3 regions of the Roseateles sp. P5_E1 genome follow, and region 3 is predicted to be linked to each of the others. Evidence: predicted binding sites of a transcription regulator. Region 3 holds the regulator's gene; each other region holds the start of a gene.
What was found. Region 3 encodes HrcA, which represses chaperone genes, less so after heat shock. Its sites were predicted from a motif close to TTAGCACTCNNNNNNNNNGAGTGCTAA; they were not measured.
Positions count from the first base shown of each region.

Region 1: a site for HrcA is predicted at 1,966-1,992, ahead of rpoH (RNA polymerase sigma factor RpoH). Genes of this name have one in related genera too.
Region 2: a site for HrcA is predicted at 4,163-4,189, ahead of ACXJKJ_RS04225 (co-chaperone GroES). Genes of this name have one in related genera too.

Region 1 covers NZ_JBFUMN010000023.1:29,891-35,493, reverse strand. The annotation lists gene cyoE (heme o synthase) at 1-353, shown strand, start outside; gene ACXJKJ_RS17575 (SCO family protein) at 350-952, shown strand; gene rpoH (RNA polymerase sigma factor RpoH) at 996-1,913, opposite strand; gene ACXJKJ_RS17565 (chemotaxis protein CheW) at 2,062-2,562, opposite strand; gene ACXJKJ_RS17560 (CHASE domain-containing protein) at 2,594-5,603, opposite strand, start outside.
Region 2 covers NZ_JBFUMN010000002.1:330,162-335,764, forward strand. The annotation lists gene ACXJKJ_RS04200 (amino acid ABC transporter permease) at 1-347, opposite strand, end outside; gene ACXJKJ_RS04205 (amino acid ABC transporter permease) at 347-1,090, opposite strand; gene ACXJKJ_RS04210 (amino acid ABC transporter substrate-binding protein) at 1,171-2,058, opposite strand; gene ACXJKJ_RS04215 (LysR substrate-binding domain-containing protein) at 2,167-3,084, opposite strand; gene ACXJKJ_RS04220 (PEP-CTERM sorting domain-containing protein) at 3,304-3,975, shown strand; gene ACXJKJ_RS04225 (co-chaperone GroES) at 4,286-4,576, shown strand; gene groL (chaperonin GroEL) at 4,675-5,603, shown strand, end outside.
Region 3 covers NZ_JBFUMN010000017.1:67,519-73,121, forward strand. The annotation lists gene ACXJKJ_RS15540 (TOTE conflict system archaeo-eukaryotic primase domain-containing protein) at 1-113, opposite strand, end outside; gene ACXJKJ_RS15545 (DUF1829 domain-containing protein) at 120-881, opposite strand; gene ACXJKJ_RS15550 (DUF6978 family protein) at 878-1,321, opposite strand; gene ACXJKJ_RS15555 (hypothetical protein) at 1,311-1,496, opposite strand; gene ACXJKJ_RS15560 (PDDEXK nuclease domain-containing protein) at 1,631-2,782, opposite strand; gene hrcA (heat-inducible transcriptional repressor HrcA) at 3,236-4,243, opposite strand; gene ACXJKJ_RS15570 (NAD kinase) at 4,311-5,177, shown strand; gene recN (DNA repair protein RecN) at 5,334-5,603, shown strand, end outside.

The sequences.
Region 1 (5,603 bases), on a different contig from region 3:
TCTTCCTGTGGACGCCGCCGCACTTCTGGGCGCTGGCGCTGTACCGCGCTGAAGATTACGCGCGCGCCGGCCTACCCATGCTGCCCGTCACGCATGGCAACGACTACACGCGGCTGCAGATCCTGCTCTACACCTGGGTGCTGTTCGCGGCCACGCTGCTGCCCTTCCTGACCGGCATGAGCGGCTGGTTCTACCTCGCCAGCGCCGTCGCACTCGGCCTGGGCTTCTGCGGCTATGCCTTCCGGCTGTGGCGCTCGTATTCGGAGATGCTGGCGCGGCGGACCTTCTGGTTCTCCATCTGGCATTTGTCGCTGCTCTTTGCGGCGCTGTTGATCGACCACTACATCGCATGAACACCCGTCGTTTCGCGCTGGCCGCTCTGGTCACACTGTCGCTGGCCGCCTGCCAGAAGGCGAGCCCCGACAAGCCCGCCTTCAAGGGCATCGACCTGACCGGCGCCGAGTACGCCCGCACGCTGAACCTGACCGACCAGGACGGCCGCGCCCGCTCGCTGGCTGACTTCAAGGGCAAGGTGCTGGTGGTCTTCTTCGGCTACACCCAATGCCCCGACGTCTGCCCGACGACGATGGCCGAGGTGGCCGAAGTCAAGCGCAGCCTGGGCGCGGACGGCGACAAGGTGCAGGGCATCTTCGTCACCGTCGACCCGGAGCGCGATACGGCGCAGCTGCTCAAGGCCTATCTGGCCAGCTTCGATCCCAGCTTTGTCGGCCTGCGCGGCAGCGAGGAGCAGACGAAGGGCGCGGCCAAGGAGTTCAAGGTCTTCTACGCCAAGGCGCCGGGCAAGACACCCGAGACCTACACGATGGACCACACGGCGGCGAGCTTCATCTTCGACACCGAAGGCCGCGTGCGCGTTTACGCGCGCTACGGCTCGGGCGCCCAGCCGCTGGCGGACGACATCAAGCTGCTGCTGGCCGAAGCCAAAAAGTAGAAAAGGCCCCGAGGGGCCTTTTACTTGGAGCCGAGGAGGTCAATCAGGCCGCTTCGGTCAGCGCCTTCTTCATCTTCTTCATCGCCGCCACCTCGATCTGGCGGATGCGCTCGGCCGACACGCCGTATTCGGCAGCCAGCTCGTGCAGCGTCATACCGCCCGACGAATCGTCGTTCACCTTCAGCCAGCGCTCCTCGACGATGCGGCGGCTGCGCGCGTCCAGCACGTCCAGGGCGCGGTGGATGCCGTCGCCGGCCAGTTCGTCGCGCGAACGCGCCTCGATGACGCGGGTCGGCTCATGGCTGTCGTCGGCCAGGTAGGCGATGGGCGCGAAGCTCTCGCCATCGTCGTCGGTCTGCGGCTCCAGCGCCACGTCGCCGCCCGACATGCGGGTCTCCATCTCCAGCACTTCCTCGCGCTTGACGTTCAGCGTGCTGGCGACATGGGCCAGTTCGGCCTCGGTGAGCGTGTTGCGATGCGTCTGGCCGTCGGCCTGGTCGGCCTTCATCTGGTGCTTCATCGAGCGCAGATTGAAGAACAGCTTGCGTTGGGCCTTGGTCGTCGCGACCTTGACCATGCGCCAGTTCTTCAGGATGTACTCGTGGATCTCGGCCTTGATCCAGTGCATGGCATAGCTCACCAGGCGCACACCCTGGTCCGGGTCGAAGCGCTTGACGGCCTTCATCAGGCCGACATTGCCTTCCTGGATCAGGTCGCCCTGGGGCAGGCCGTAGCCCATGTACTGGCGGGAGATGGCCACCACCAGGCGCAGATGCGACAGCACCATGCGGCCGGCGGCTTCCAGGTCGCCCTTGTCGCGCAGGCTGCGCGCGGCGGACCCTTCTTCCTCGGCCGTCAGCAGCGGCAGGCGGTTGACGGCGGAGATGTATGCGTCCAGATTGCCCAGCGAAGGCACCATGGCCCAGGGGTCGCGGACGGCAATGGCAGAAGAGGCGGACATCGTCATGAATCCTTGCTAAACCGCGGCGCGGAATGCCGCGGTGAACAGGATATTAGCACTCTGGTTTAGTGAGTGCTAAGTCAGTTCGTGACGGTGCTGGAATGCAATGTTTCCAACGGTGAAACAGTCAGCGATCGCTAACTTTCCTTCAGTCGACCAGGCCGAAATCCGGGCTTTTGATCATGGCCTCGATGTCCAGCAGGATCAGCATGCGCTCGCCGAGCTTGCCCAGGCCGGTGATGAAGCGGGCGTCCAGGGCGGCGGCCACTTCCGGGCGCGGCTTGATCTCGTCGGCGCTGAGTTCCAGCACGTCGGACACCGAATCCACGACGACACCGACGACGCGGCCGGCCACATTGAGCACGATGACGACGGTGAAAGCGTTGTATTCACCGGCCTGGCCCAGGCGGATGCGCAGGTCCACGATGGGCACGATGACGCCGCGCAGGTTGACGACGCCCTTGACGAAGGCCGGTGCATTGGCAACGCGGGTGGGCGGCTCGTAAGAGCGGATTTCCTGCACGCGCAGGATGTTGAGGCCGTATTCCTCTGCGCCGATGCGAAAGGTCAGGAACTGGCGGCCATCGGTGCGTGCCAGGGCCTGCACGGCCTGGGCACCGGTGCTGGGAACGAGATCGGTGGAACTCATCGGGCGCTGACGCGTGTTGGGGACTGGGCCCTCATTCTGCCCCCGCTACGACGGAGCCCGGCGCCAACAATTCATCGACCAGGGCGAGCAATTCACGCACGTCCAGCGGCTTGGTCAGATAGTGCTGGGCGCCCGCCACCTCGGCGGCGGCGATCTGCTCGGGCTGGGCATTGGCCGACACGACGACGACCGGGGGGAGCGGCTGGCCCAGCTCGCGCATGCGGCTCAGCAGCGTCAGGCCGTCGCCATCGGGCAGCTGCCAGTCGAGCAGCAGCAGGGCCGGCGGGCGCTCGCGCAAGGCGCGCAGGCCGGCTTCCACGGTCGGCGCCACTTCCAGCTCGATGCCGGGCCGCTGCTCCAGGATGCCGCGCATGACTTCGGCGTTGAGCGGGTTGTCCTCCACGTAGAGCACGCGCCGCTGGGGGCTGGGGCGCGGGCTGGTCGGTTCGTCCGGGGCCGTCTCCTGGGACAGTGCAGCGGCAGCGCCGCTGGCCGGCAGCCTCAGCACGAAGCAGGCGCCGGGGCCGTCCTGCTCTTCGGCGCGCAGGCTGCCGCCCATCATCTCGGCCAGGCGCTGGCTGATGACCAGGCCGATACCCGTTCCCGGCAGGCCGCTGCGCTCGCGGCCCAGGCGGTTGAAAGGTTGGAAGAGGGCGGCGCGCTGCTCTTCGGTAAGGCCCAGCCCGGTGTCGCGCACGGCGATTTCGACCCACCCCAGCTCAGGTCGAGCCACCTCGACGCTGACGCTGCCGCCTGGGCGGTTGTACTTGACCGCGTTGCTGAGCAGGTTGGTCAGGATTTGGGTAACCCGCGTGGGGTCGCCGACGAGGCGCACGGCGGCCGGGTCGATACGCTGGCTGATGGCCAGGCCGCGCTCTGCGGCTTGACCTTGCACCAGCGCCAAGGCCCGGGCCAGCAGCGGCGGCAGCTCCAGCAGCACAGGCTCCAGGCGCAGCGAGCCTGCCTCGATGCGCGACAGGTCCAGCGTGTCGTTGATCATTTCCAGCAGATGCCAGCCGGCCTGGGCGATCTGCTGGGCGCGTGCGCGCTGGCCCGGTGCCAGCGGTTCACCGGCGTCCATCTGCATCAGCTGCGTGAAGCCGAGGATGGCGTTCATCGGTGTGCGCAGCTCATGGCTCATGCGCGACAGGAACTCGCTCTTGGCCTGGTTGGCCGCCTCGGCGGCCTCGCGGGCGCGGTCCAGCTCCTCGATGCGCAGCTGGTCGGTGATGTCCTCGATGATGCCCACCAGCCGGTGCGGCCGGCCGTCCGCGCCGCGCAGCAGGCTGACCAGCACGCGCGCATGGGCGGTGCTGCCGTCGGGACGGATATAGCGCTTCAAGCGGCGGTAGAACGGGATCTCACCGCGCATCAGCCGGCGTGCCAGGCGGATGTCCTCACGACGGTCATCGGCATGGGTCACGTCGATGGAGCGCTTGTTCGCCAGCGCCTCGGCCGTGTAGCCGACCAGATGGCAGAAATGGGCATTGACCTCCTGGAAGCCGCCGTTGAGGTCGGTGAAGGCGATGCCGATGGGCGCAGTCTCGAAGATGCTGTGAAAGCGCTGCTCGCTCTGGCTCAGCGCGCGTTCGCCCTGGGCGCGGTTGGCAACCTCGCGCTCCAGCGCGGCGGTGCGTTCCTGCACCAGCGCCTCGACATGCTGGGTGCGGCCCGACATCAGCAGCAGCAGCGCGCCCACCATGGCCGTGGCCAGCAGGCCGACGAGGGCGAAGGCCCAGCTGCGCCCCGGCGCCTGCACCAAGCCGGGCAGGTCATAGATGCGAATCTCCCATGACCGGCCGCCGAACTCCAGCGGCATCTTGACCAGGGGCAGGTCGGCGCCCCCACGTTGCACGGCCTCGCAGCCCAGGCGCCCGCCCAGTCGCGGATAGAGCGCGCCGCGCTCCAGGTCGACGAGACAGGCGCCGAGATGCTCGGGCCAGTTGGCCGCCAGGCGCGACAGCAGCAGGTCGGGCCTCAGCGTGGCGAAGACGACGCCGTCCAGGGCCTGCTCGCTGGGCGCCGCCTGGCCCCGGTAGAGGGGCTGATAGACCACGACGCCGACCGCGGCCTCCTTGTCCTGCGACAGCTGGAAGCCCGCCGACGCCACCGGTTTCCCCAGCGACGCGGCGCGCTCGATGGCTGCGCGCGCGCCGGGGATGGTGCGCACGTTCACGCCCAGCGCGCCGGCATTGCGCGACAGCGGTTCGATGAGGCGGATGGCCAGCATGTCCTCGTCCGCCGGTGGGCGCAGGTCGCCCGCACGCAGGCGGTCGCGCGCCTGGTAGCCGCCGGGAAAGGCATCGGCCGCGGCAGCCGCGTTGAAGCGGTCGACGTCGGCGCGCGCAACACGCAGCGTCAGGCCCAGCGCGATCAACGGGCTCTCCTCGGTCAGGAAGCCGCTCGTCGCTTGGGCGAACTCCGCGCGCGTCGGCCTTGGTTTGACCTTGACGAGGCCGTGCATGCCCTCCAGTGCCAGCAGCGGCTCGCGCAGCCGGCCGGCCAGGTCCTGGGCGGCGCTGGTTGCGTCGCGCGTGAAGTCGGCGCGGTTGCGCTGGCGGTCCCATTCCATCGTGACGGCCACGCCCAGGCCCACGAGCAGCGTTGTCAGCAGCATCGGCAGGCCGACGCTGAAGCGCCGCGTTGCCCAGGCCGAACGCGGCTGGCCGATCAGGGCCAAGGTGATCGGCGTGGCGATGAGCACGCCCATCAGGTCGCCGGTCCACCAGATCGTCCAGACCAGGCCCATCTGCGCGGTGGCGATGACGCCGAAGGCCTTCAGCACCAAGCTCGCGCAAGTTGGGCTGACGACGCCCGCCAGCGCCGCCGCGAACAGATAGCCGGCGATCTCGCGCGGCGAGGCCAGCACCAGCGGCCGGCCGCACCAGCGCCGCATCAGCAGCGTGCCGGCCACTGCCTGGGCGGCGGCACCCAGGCCGATGCCCAGGGCCAGCGGCAGCACGCCGCTCAGTTCGTTCATCGTCGTGGCCTGCACGATGAAGGATCCCAAAGCCACCGCCGGCGTGTAGCGCAGGCCCCAG
Region 2 (5,603 bases), on a different contig from region 3:
GACTGGATGCCGGCACGCATGATCTCCGAGTAGTAAGTGGCCTCGAACAGCGTGAAGGTGATGAAGGCCGACATCTGCCCGCCCAGCGGCCCGACGAGCTTGGGGATCAGCAGGAAGAACCACAGGATCACCATCACCAGCGGGATGGAGCGCAGCGTGTCGACGTAAAACGCCGCCGGCACCGACAGCCAGGGCTTGCTGGACAGCCGCATCATCGCCAGCAGCGTGCCCAGGATGATGCCGCCGATCATGGCCACCAGCGTCAGCTGGATGGAGAACCAGAAGCCCTTGGCGACGAAGCTCTGGACGACCGCCCAGTTCACGAAGGAATAGTCGAGATTCAGCATCACTTGCCTCCCGACTGGCCGGGGATGCGCACGCGCGCCTCAATGAACTTGGCGATGCGGTTGATGGCGAAGGCCGAGACGAAATACAGCGCGGTGACAGGGATGTAGATCTCCTCGAAATGAGACGTCTCTTCGGAGGCCTGCTGCGCGAACTGCGCCAGCTCGGGGATGCTGACCGCGAAGGCGACCGCCGAGTTCTTGACGATGTTCATGCTCTCGCTCGTCAGCGGCGGAATGACGATGCGGAACGCCATCGGCAGCAGCACGTGGCGGTAGGTCTGGGGCAGCGTCAGGCCCATGGCCAGGCCCGCGTAGCGCTGGCCGGTGGGCAGGGTCTTGATGCCGGCCTTGACCTGCTCGCCGATGCGCGCGCTGGTGAAGAAACCCAGGGCGAAGACGACCAGCACGGAGGACGGCACGGCCTCACGCAGCACCGGGAACAGCGATGGCAGCACGTGGTACCAGAGAAAGACCTGCACCAGCAGCGGAATGTTGCGGAAGAGCTCGGTCCACGCCTCGCCGAAGCGCGCCAGCCATTTGTTCGGCGCGGTGCGAGCAATGCCGATCAGCGAACCGACCACCAGCGCCAGCACGAGGGCCAGCAGCGAGACGCTCAGCGTCCAGCCCCAGGCGTTCAGCATCCATTGCAGATAAGTCTGCTCCTTGCCGCCCGGGCCGAAGCAGCCAGCAACGGCCTCCCCGGTGGCGGTGTCATTGCAGTAGAACTGCCAGTCCCAACTCATGGCCCTCTCCTCAAGCCTCTTAGCTAAAGCAAAGCGGGTGCCAGGCACCCGCTTTGCGGTGGTTCAGGTCGATGCGCGAATCACTTCTTCGCGTAGTCTTCCATCGGCTTGTCGTTGGGATTGGCCCAGGCGTCCTTGGTCGCAGTGGACACCGGCAGGCCGATCTTGGTGTTGGTCGGCGGGATGGGCTGCAGGAACCACTTGTCGTAGATCTTGGCCATCTCGCCCGACTTCATCATGGCCTTGATGCTGTTGTCGACCGCGGTCTTGAAGCCCGGGTCGTCCTTGCGCATCATGATGGCGATCGGCTCGACCGACAGCACCTCACCGACGATCTTGAAGTCGGCCGGGTTCTTGGACGTGGCGATGTTCTTGGCCAGGATGGAGCCGTCCATGACGAAGGCGTCGGCGCGGCCGGAGTCCAGCAGCAGGAAGCTGTCGGCGTGGTCCTTGCCGAATACTTCCTTGAAGTCCACGCCGTTGGCGCGCTCGTGCTTGCGCAGCGTCTGCACGGACGTGGTGCCGGTCGTCGTCGCGACGGTCTTGCCGTTGAGCTGGCCGATGCCGGTGATGCCGGAGTTGGCCTTCACGGCGATGCGCACTTCCTCGACATAGGTTGTCACGGCGAAGGCGACGTCCTTCTGACGGGTGGCGTTGTTTGTCGTGGAGCCGCACTCCAGGTCGACGGTGCCGTTGACGGTCAGCGGGATGCGGTTGGCCGATGTGACCGGTTGGTACTTGACTTCGATCTTGCTGCCCAGCTGCTTGCGCAGGTCGGCAACGACGTGCTCGCAGACATCGATGTGGTAGCCGACGTATTTGCCATCACCGATGGTGTAGGACAGGCCCGACGACTCGCGCACACCCATCGTGATCGCGCCGCTGTCCTTGATCTTCTTCAGCGTGTCTTCGGCATGCGCGGCCGAAACGCCGGCGAACAGGGCTGCGACGAGCAGAACTTTCTTCATGGAGACTCCAACAACAGGAAGTGGATATCGATAACAGCCGCGAGCAGACCACGCCGCACGCTCAGCCCGAATACGGGTTTACACGATGCATGCGCAAGCTGGATGAGGTCATGCCGCGGACGATAAATAGTCCCACAAAGCCAAGGAGGCTGGTTTGAGCCGGCGCGAAAGCTCGGGCTTTTCGCGATAGATGCGCAGCTCCATGCTGACGCTGAAGGTGCCCGGCGCAGCGGCGGGCACGAGGCGGCCACTGGCGATCTCCTTTTGCACCGAGCTGGCGGGCAGGAAGGCGAATCCGTGACCTTCCAGCGCCATCGCTTTCAGGCCTTCGGCCATGTCGGTCTCGTAGATGGCGTCCAGGTTCAGCGCGCAGTCCGCCTCCTTGACGATAAGCTCGACCAGGCGGCCGAGATAGGCGCCGGCCGCGTAGCTCAGGAAGGGAATCTTCTGGCCCGGCCGTCCGGGCAGCCGGAACATCGGCTCGCCCTGACTGTCGGCCCTGGCATACGGCGACAAGGTCTCGTGGCCCAGCGACACCATCTGGTAGCGCTCCGGGTCCAGCTGCAGCGGCTGGCTGGCGTGGTGATAGACCAGCAGCAGATCGCAATTGCCTTCGCTGAGCTGCAGCATCGCGTCATGCACATTGGCCGCGTTGAGCCGGCACTTGATGGCGCCGAAGCCGCGTCTCAAACCCATCAGCCAATGCGGGAAGAAGGAGAAGGCCAGCGAGTGCGGCACGGCGAACTCGATCATGTCCTGGTCGGCCGCCTGATGGCTGCGCAGCATATTGCGCGTCGCCTGCAGATTGCCCAGCAGCTCGACGGCCTGGGCCAGCAAGGTTGCGCCAGCGGCCGTCAGCCGGGTGGGATAGGAGGATCGATCCACCAGGTCGACGCCGGCCCAGGCCTCCAAGGCCTGAATGCGGCGCGAGAATGCCGGCTGGGTCACGTGGCGCAGCTGGGCGGAGCGGGAAAAGCTGCGCGTCTCGGCCAGGCTGACGAAGTCTTCAAGCCATTTGGTTTCCACCCGAGGCAGTGTAGCCAAGGCCTTCTGCCAGCCGCGCGATCTAACGAGTCATCTCGGCAACTCATATATGCGCGCGCAGTACCTCTTCACCCCCCTAAGCGCGGCCCCTAGGTGCTTGACTCCCCCTCAACTGAAGGGGCACAACGCGGCCCGGCGCGCAGGTGCTTGTTTACAGTCCGCCCAACAACCCAACTCGAACAAACCCGGACGGAGAACGCCATGCGCGCGACGAGCAAACTTCTGGCACTCGCCTTGACGGCCACCATGCAATCGGCGATGGCCGGTGCGGTCTTCTTGGACTTCGAGGACGTGCAGACCATGGAGCAACTGACCTCCCGCTACGCATCCAAGGGTGTCGTGGGAAGTGGCGCCGCCTGGGCGTCCACGTCTGAAGCCTGCAGTTATGGCCCGAATGGTGATGCCGGCGCCATCAGCTTTTCCCGCACCGGCAGCTGCGGCGCGCTCTTTCTCGCTCAGGACTGGACCAAGCCTGCGGTGGCAGGTATCCAGAGCCTGACGCTGGACCTCGCGGACGGCTTCGTCGACGCCCTGTCTTTCGTCTACTCGGGCAGCACCCTGGGCATCAATCTCTCGGTTCACGTCTACGACGCCAGCGGCAAGGAACTCGGCGGCGGCCTGAACGGTCTCACCGGCGCTGAATGCAACAGCTACGTGTTCTGCAACTGGTCCAACCAAATCACACTGACGTTCCAGGGCGTGGGCCGCACAGTGGTGTTCTCGGCGAACGACCAGGCTGTTCTGCTCGATGACCTCAGCTTCAAGACCGTCGACACGCAGCCTCCTGGCCGCCTGCCCGAGCCCGCCAGCATCGCTCTGACCCTGGGCGCCCTTGCGGGCCTGGGTTGGACACGCCGTCGCGTCGCTCGCTAAAGCAGCGCCTCACGCCTCAAGAACGACCGCTACGGCGGTCGTTTTTCATTGGGGCCCACCCATGTGCGGTCGATGACTGCGGCAAACGGCTGCCCGGGTGGCGCAAAGGCGCGCTTCGCCGGTATATGGCAAGCCCCAGTTCCGCAAGGCTTGAATCGTCATCCGCCGTCCCTATAATGGCTTTCTGCTAGCACTCAACTCATTCGAGTGCTAACGAGTCGGGCCGACCGGTTTTCCGCTGGCGGCCCCGTTTTTTTCGGCGAGCCGCGATTGCCGCGGCCGCTCCGGTTCCAACTCTCAAGGAGATTCCATGAAGCTGCGCCCCCTGCACGATCGCGTGATCGTTCGCCGTCTGGAGCAAGAAACCAAGACCGCCTCGGGCATCGTCATCCCCGACAACGCCGCCGAGAAGCCTGATCAAGGTGAAGTCCTGGCCGTCGGCCCGGGCAAGCGCAATGACAAGGGTGAGTTCGTGGCCCTGAACGTCGTCGTCGGCGACCGCGTGCTGTTTGGCAAGTATTCCGGCCAGACCGTCAAGGTCGACGGTGACGAGTTGCTGGTCATGCGCGAGGAAGACCTCTTCGCCGTGGTGCAAAAGTAATAGCTTGCGGGACAGACCGAAGCGCGCAGCGCGAGTTCTGTCCCCAACTGATTCAGAGAATTCGACTCTGACCCCAATTTAAGTATTCGGAGAATCAAATGGCAGCAAAAGACGTGATCTTTGGCGGCGAGGCTCGTGCCCGCATGGTTGAAGGCGTGAACATCCTGGCCAACGCGGTCAAGGTGACCCTGGGCCCCAAGGGCCGCAATGTCGTGCTCGAGCGCTCGTTCGGCGCCCCGACCGTGACCAAGGACGGCGTGTCCGTGGCCAAGGAAATCGAGCTGAAGGACAAGCTGCAGAACATGGGCGCGCAGATGGTCAAGGAAGTCGCTTCCAAGACGTCTGACAACGCCGGTGACGGCACCACCACCGCGACTGTCCTGGCTCAAGCCATCGTTCGCGAAGGCATGAAGTACGTGGCCGCCGGCATGAACCCGATGGACCTGAAGCGCGGCATCGACAAGGCGGTCACCGCCCTGGTCGCCGAGCTGAAGAAGGCCTCCAAGGCCACCACCACCTCCAAGGAAATCGCGCAAGTCGGCACGATCTCCGCCAACAGCGACCATGAAGTGGGCCGCATCATTGCCGAGGCGATGGACAAGGTTGGCAAGGAAGGCGTCATCACCGTCGAAGACGGCAAGAGCCTGGACAGCGAACTCGACGTCGTCGAAGGCATGCAGTTCGACCGCGGCTACCTGTCGCCCTACTTCATCAACAACCCGGAAAAGCAAGCCGCGCTGTTGGACAACCCGTTCGTGCTGCTGTACGACAAGAAGATCAGCAACATCCGCGATCTGCTGCCGACGCTGGAGCAGGTTGCCAAGTCGGGCCGCCCGCTGCTGATCATCTCGGAAGACGTGGACGGCGAAGCCCTGGCCACGCTGGTGGTCAACACCATCCGCGGCATCCTGAAGGTCGTCGCCGTCAAGGCGCCTGGCTTCGGTGACCGTCGCAAGGCCATGCTGGAAGACATCGCCATCCTGACGGGCGGCAAGGTCATCGCCGAAGAAGTCGGCCTGACGCTCGA
Region 3 (5,603 bases):
AGCGCTACGAGCCGCACGTTCTCGGCTTGCAGCGCATGGAGGTCCGCGGGCTCAGTCAGCTCGACCTTGGCATCGGCCCATGACAGCGAAGACTTTCCAGCTGGCTTGCTCATCGAGCCTTACGCTGCCAAGCGCTCCCTGAACTCTTCTCGCTTGCTCCAAGCTATCGGCGTGATGTCGTAACTGCGCAGGGCGTCCTGGACGGCCTCGCTCACCTTATGGTCTCGATCATTCAGAACTGCGAAGGCCAGGGAATCCGCCGGACGGACATCCTTGGTATCGACCCACGCAAAGGCCGCACTTTGGGCGTTGTCCTTGTTGGGGTTGTTGATGACACGCAGGATTCGTTCAGGTGCGCGCCTGGACTTGGGCACGACGAAGTCGAATTGGTGGTTGTATCGGCTGTGGCCGACGAAGTTCGCCCGAGGCGTGTAGCGCACATCGGCGTCGTCCAGCCACAAGGCCACGTCTTCAAAGAAGAAGCTCTCGACGTTGGCGCGGGCCACGTAGAACAGGTCGTTCACGGCCAGGATCGCCTGCACCAGGCTATGTTTGCGAAGTGGGAAGTTGTCCTCCGTGGCCTTGATTTCAAGCGCATCAGCGTTTTGCTGCACACCGAAGCCGTTCAGCGTGGCAGCCAGCAGTGCCTTGCGGCGCGGGGTGTCAATTTCGCAGCCTGACTGCGCCAGGTCGGCGAGTGTGTAGCCGTCATCGGTCAGCATCCACTCTTGCCCCTGCTGACGAAGGTAGATTTGGATGTAGTCGTTGTGACGATCCAGGTACGGCGTGGTGATCTCCACCCAGCCATTGACTTCTCGCCAGGCCGTCTTGGCCTTCAGCCAGTCGTAGTAGCTACGGATCAGGTCGTCCGTTGCTTTCATGAGAACAGCCCTCGCACGATATTGGGCCGCTCGACGACTCCGCAGTAGGTCATGAAGTCCTGGAGAACCTGCCACGCATCGTCGGGCTGGCTGAGCATTCCGACCGGAACCTCCACGGCCCACTTGTCGCCATAGCCTTCTCGGTAAACGTGCAGGTGAGGCACGCCCACCTCAGTGCCATCCGGGTTGCGATGCGGTGCGGCAAAGTCGAGCCGGGCCAGCACGACGACCTGCCTTCCACGCGCCTGATAGCCCGTGGTGAGAGCTATGCGCTTGCGGTTGATATCCAAGGAGAATTGCTCTCGCTCATCACGCGAGATCAAGGGCACTTCGATGCGACCACCAAGGTCGGGAAATTGGAAGGCGCCCTGCAGTGCTGGCACCTTCTCCATCTTCAGCAGCGCTTCCGCATCTGACTGCGCGAGGGCGTCATTGGCCATGGCTCGCGCCCTGTGTCGATGTGTTAAACAGTCGCTCAAGCGTATCGGGCAGCAATATCGCGTTCTCCTGGCGAATGGCAGTGCGCTTGGCCTTCAGGGTGGTGGTGACCTGGGCATGGAGCTGATTGAATGCTTGCTGAACAGGCAAGGACGGCAATGGCACTTCGAGAGTCATAAGCTTCTCCAGTCTCAGTGTGCGGTTGCCGAAGGAGCGAATGCCCAATTAGGGATAGGAGCGGTCAGGCCGGATGTCTACCGCTCTGCGGATGATGGGCGCAACGCCACCCTGTGTTGTCATGGTCCAAGCCCTCATTCGCCGGCCTCCACATCACCCCGGCTGACACCCCGCCCCTCCAGTTCCCGCCGCGTCTTGTCCAGCTCCGCTTCCAGCAGCCTGGCGTCCGGCAGTACGGTCTGGTACTCGGCGGCCATCACCTTGTTGGGCAGGCCCTCCAGGGCATAGTGCGCCTCGTTGCTCCCCTTGCTGGCGCACAGCACCAGGCCCACGGGCGGGTTCTCGCCGGGCTTCATCCAGTGTTCGCGGGCGTAGTTCAGGTACATGTGCATCTGGCCCGCGTCGGCATGGCTGAATCTACCGATCTTCAGGTCGATGACAAGCAGACAGTGCAGCCGGCGGTGGAAGAACAGCAGATCGACACGGAACCAGGCGTCGTCCAGCCGGAGGCGCCGCTGCCGGCCCACGAAGGCGAAGTCGTCGCCCAGCTCAAGCAGGAAGTCGGCCAGGTGCTGGATAAGCGCGTCTTCTAGGTCTGATTCCGAGTACTCGTCCTTGAGGTTGAGGAATTCCAGGACGAAGGGGTCCTTGAGCGCCTGCTCAGGAGTGATGACATCGCCGGCCTCGGCAGCTTCAGCCTTGCGCAGCATGGCCGCCTTGTTGTGCGACAGGGCGATGCGCTCATAGAACTGGCTGTTGACCTGACGGTCGAGCTGACGCACGCTCCAGCCACAACGCAGGGCCTCGGTTTCGTAGAAGGCGCGCGCGGCTTCGGACTTGACGGACAGCAGGCGCACATAGGCCGACCAGGGCAGCGGGAAGGCTTGGGCCAGTGCAGGTAGGCCCATCGATTCTCCAGACACTGTCTGGAGAATCTGCAGGCTAGAGGATTTCGCAGACAGTGTCTGCAAAATCTGCTCGGCAGGCCAGGCAAGGTAGAAAGCGCGCATTTGCCAGAGGTTCTGGCGGCTGAAGCCGCGCCCAAAGCGGGCAGTCAGGTCTTCAGACAAGCGCTTGATCAATGCGTCGCCGTAAGCAGCTCGGCCCCGCCCACCCTGCTCGAATTCGACGATGCGTCGGCCGATCTCCCAGTAGCTGGCCGTCATCAGCGCATTGACGCTGCGTGCGGCGGCATGACGGGCGGCCTCCAGAAGAGCGACGATGTCGCCGTGGATGCCGTTGTAGCTGGGCCCCGCATCGTCGCTGCCGGGAAGGAGTCCGCTCATGCATGCACCTCGTTCACCAGCGCGTCAAACTCGATCGGAACCTCATGAGTCAGGTCCCAGCCGCTGCTCATGCGCCCTCCCAGGCTATTGTCTAGTGGTAGGCCGTGCAGGGCTTGAACCTGCGACCAAAGGATTCCGGTTTGTGCCCATTTCTGGACTCCCTGGACTATGCCTTCGCCATGGACCGTGAAGGCCTGTAGGCGGGCGCCGTCTAGTCTCTACACCTTCCCCTCGCGGGGCTTGGCTCGGCGTTGCCTTGTGCCTTGCGGCCGTCAGGGTTCGCCGAATTTGACGCCATTCACGCAGGCGCTTTCGCCACCCGGTGCACAACTTTCGCTATGAGTCCTCTGCTCTGACCAACTGAGCTAACGGCCCACTGATACAACAACTTCTATTTCGCTCCCGGCCGCCGCTGACTGAGCAAATGCCCCGGAGAGAAGGCGCAGATTCTAGTCAGCGTTGGCTGAGCGCCTGCCCCACCATCCGCGACGTGATGTCGACGATCTGGATCATGCGGTCGTAGGCCATGCGCGTCGGGCCGATGACGCCGAGCGTGCCGACGACCTGGCCGTCGACCTCGTAGGGCGCGCTGACGATGGACAGTTCCTCGTAGGGCACGACCTGGCTTTCGCCGCCGATGTAGATGCGCACGCCCTCGGCGCGGCTCGACGTGTCCAACAGGCGCATCAGTTGCGTCTTCTGCTCGAAGAGGTCGAAGAGGCGGCGCAGGCTGCCCATGTCGTGGCTGAAGTCCTGCACGGCCAGCAGGTTGCGCTCGCCGGAGACGACGACCTGCTCCTGCTCCTGCACCATGGCTTCGGTGCCGACCTGCACGGCCGCGCTCATCAGCCCGGCGATCTCGCCGCGCAGCTCATCCACCTCATGGCGCAGGCGTTCGCGCACGGCTTCGAGCGTGAGGCCGGCGTAGCTGGCATTCAGGCGGTTGCTGGCTTCGGCGAGCTCGGACTGGCTGAGGTCCTGTGCGGTGAAGATGACGCGGTTCTGCACGTCGCCATCGGGTGCAACGAGGATGACGAGCACGCGGCGCTCGCCCAGGCGCAGAAACTCGATGTGGTGGAAGACGCTGGCCTTCTTCGGCGAAGTGACCACGCCCACGAAGCTCGACAAGTTGGACAGCATCAGCGCCGCGCTGGCGATGACGCGCTGGGGCTGGTCGGGCTGCAGCCGGGCGGCATCCACGCCAATGAGGCCGGGCTGGGCCGTCAGCATGGTGTCGACGAAGAGGCGGTAGCCACGCGCCGTGGGGATGCGGCCGGCGCTGGTGTGGGGGCTGGCGATGAGGCCGAGTTCTTCGAGGTCGGCCATCACATTGCGGATGGTCGCCGGGCTGAGTTCCAGGCCCGAGGCTTTGGACAGCGTGCGCGAGCCGACCGGCTGCCCGTCCGCGATATAGCGTTCGACCAGGGTTTTCAGCAGGGATTTAGATCGCTCGTCGAGCATGCCCGCATTCTATGGACAGCGCTGTTCTGCCCGGGATGTGCAAACCCCCTGTGGTGTAATTTGCCGCATGGCCGAGCGCTTCAGACATGTCGCCATCGTGGGCAAGCATCAAGCGCCTGGCATCGGGCCGGTGCTGGAGGAGATTGCCCAATTTTTGTGCAGCCAGGGCCTGGATGTCTCGCTGGAAGCGGACACCGCGCTCAACACCGGCCTGTCGGACTACGACGCGCTGTCCAACGACGAGCTGGGCCGGCAATGCGACCTGGCTGTGGTCATCGGCGGTGACGGCACGATGCTCGGCTTCGCGCGGGACATGGCTCGCCACGGCATTCCGCTGGTGGGCATCAACCAGGGGCGGCTGGGCTTCATCACGGACATTCCCATCGAACGCTGGCGCGAGTCATTGGCGCCGGTGCTGGCGGGCGACTATGAAGTCGAACCCCGGGCGATGCTGGAAGGCGCGGTCTGGCGCGACGGCGAGTCCATCTTCTCCGGCCTGGCACTCAATGACGTGGTCGTGAGCCGCGGCGGCAGCTCCGGCATGGTGGAGCTGAAGATCGAGGTGGGCGAGCAGTTCGTCGCCAACATGCGCGCCGACGGCCTCATCGTCGCCTCGCCTACCGGTTCCACGGCCTATGCGCTGTCGGCCGGCGGGCCCATCCTGCACCCCAGCATCGCCGGCTGGCTGATCGTGCCGATCGCGCCCCACACGCTGTCCAACCGGCCCATCGTGCTGCCTGACCTGGGCGAGGTGCGCCTGGAGATCGTCGCCGGCCGCGATGCGTCGGTGAATTTCGACATGCAAAGCCTCGCCAGCCTGCTGCACGGCGACACCATCACCGTGCGGCGCAGCCAGCACCAAGTCCGCTTCCTCCACCCCAAGGGCTGGAGCTATTACGCGACTCTGCGACGCAAACTGCGTTGGTATGTATGAAGCCCCTCGTCCGATCTCGCCCCGCTGGACGCGGGCAGCTCAGCCGGTCCCCCGAGGGGACGGCGATGCTTGCCGGATCGGCCGGCAAGCACACCGCCATGGCGGGCCGGCTAGGGAGCGGCCCGGCGCTCGGCCCGAAACACCGCGACCACTGAGATGCTGCGCCACCTGTCTTTAAAGGATTTCGTCATCGTCCCTGCGCTGGAGCTCGACTTCGAGCCCGGCTTCGCCGTGCTGACCGGCGAAACCGGCGCGGGCAAGTCCATCCTCATCGACGCGCTGCAGTTGGCGCTGGGCGGCCGCGGTGACGCCGGCGTGGTGCGCGAGGGTGCGGCCAAGGCCGAGATCACCGCCGAGTTCGACACGCCGGCGCATCTGCGCGCCTGGCTGGACGAAGCCGGCTTCGACACCGACGACACGCTGCTG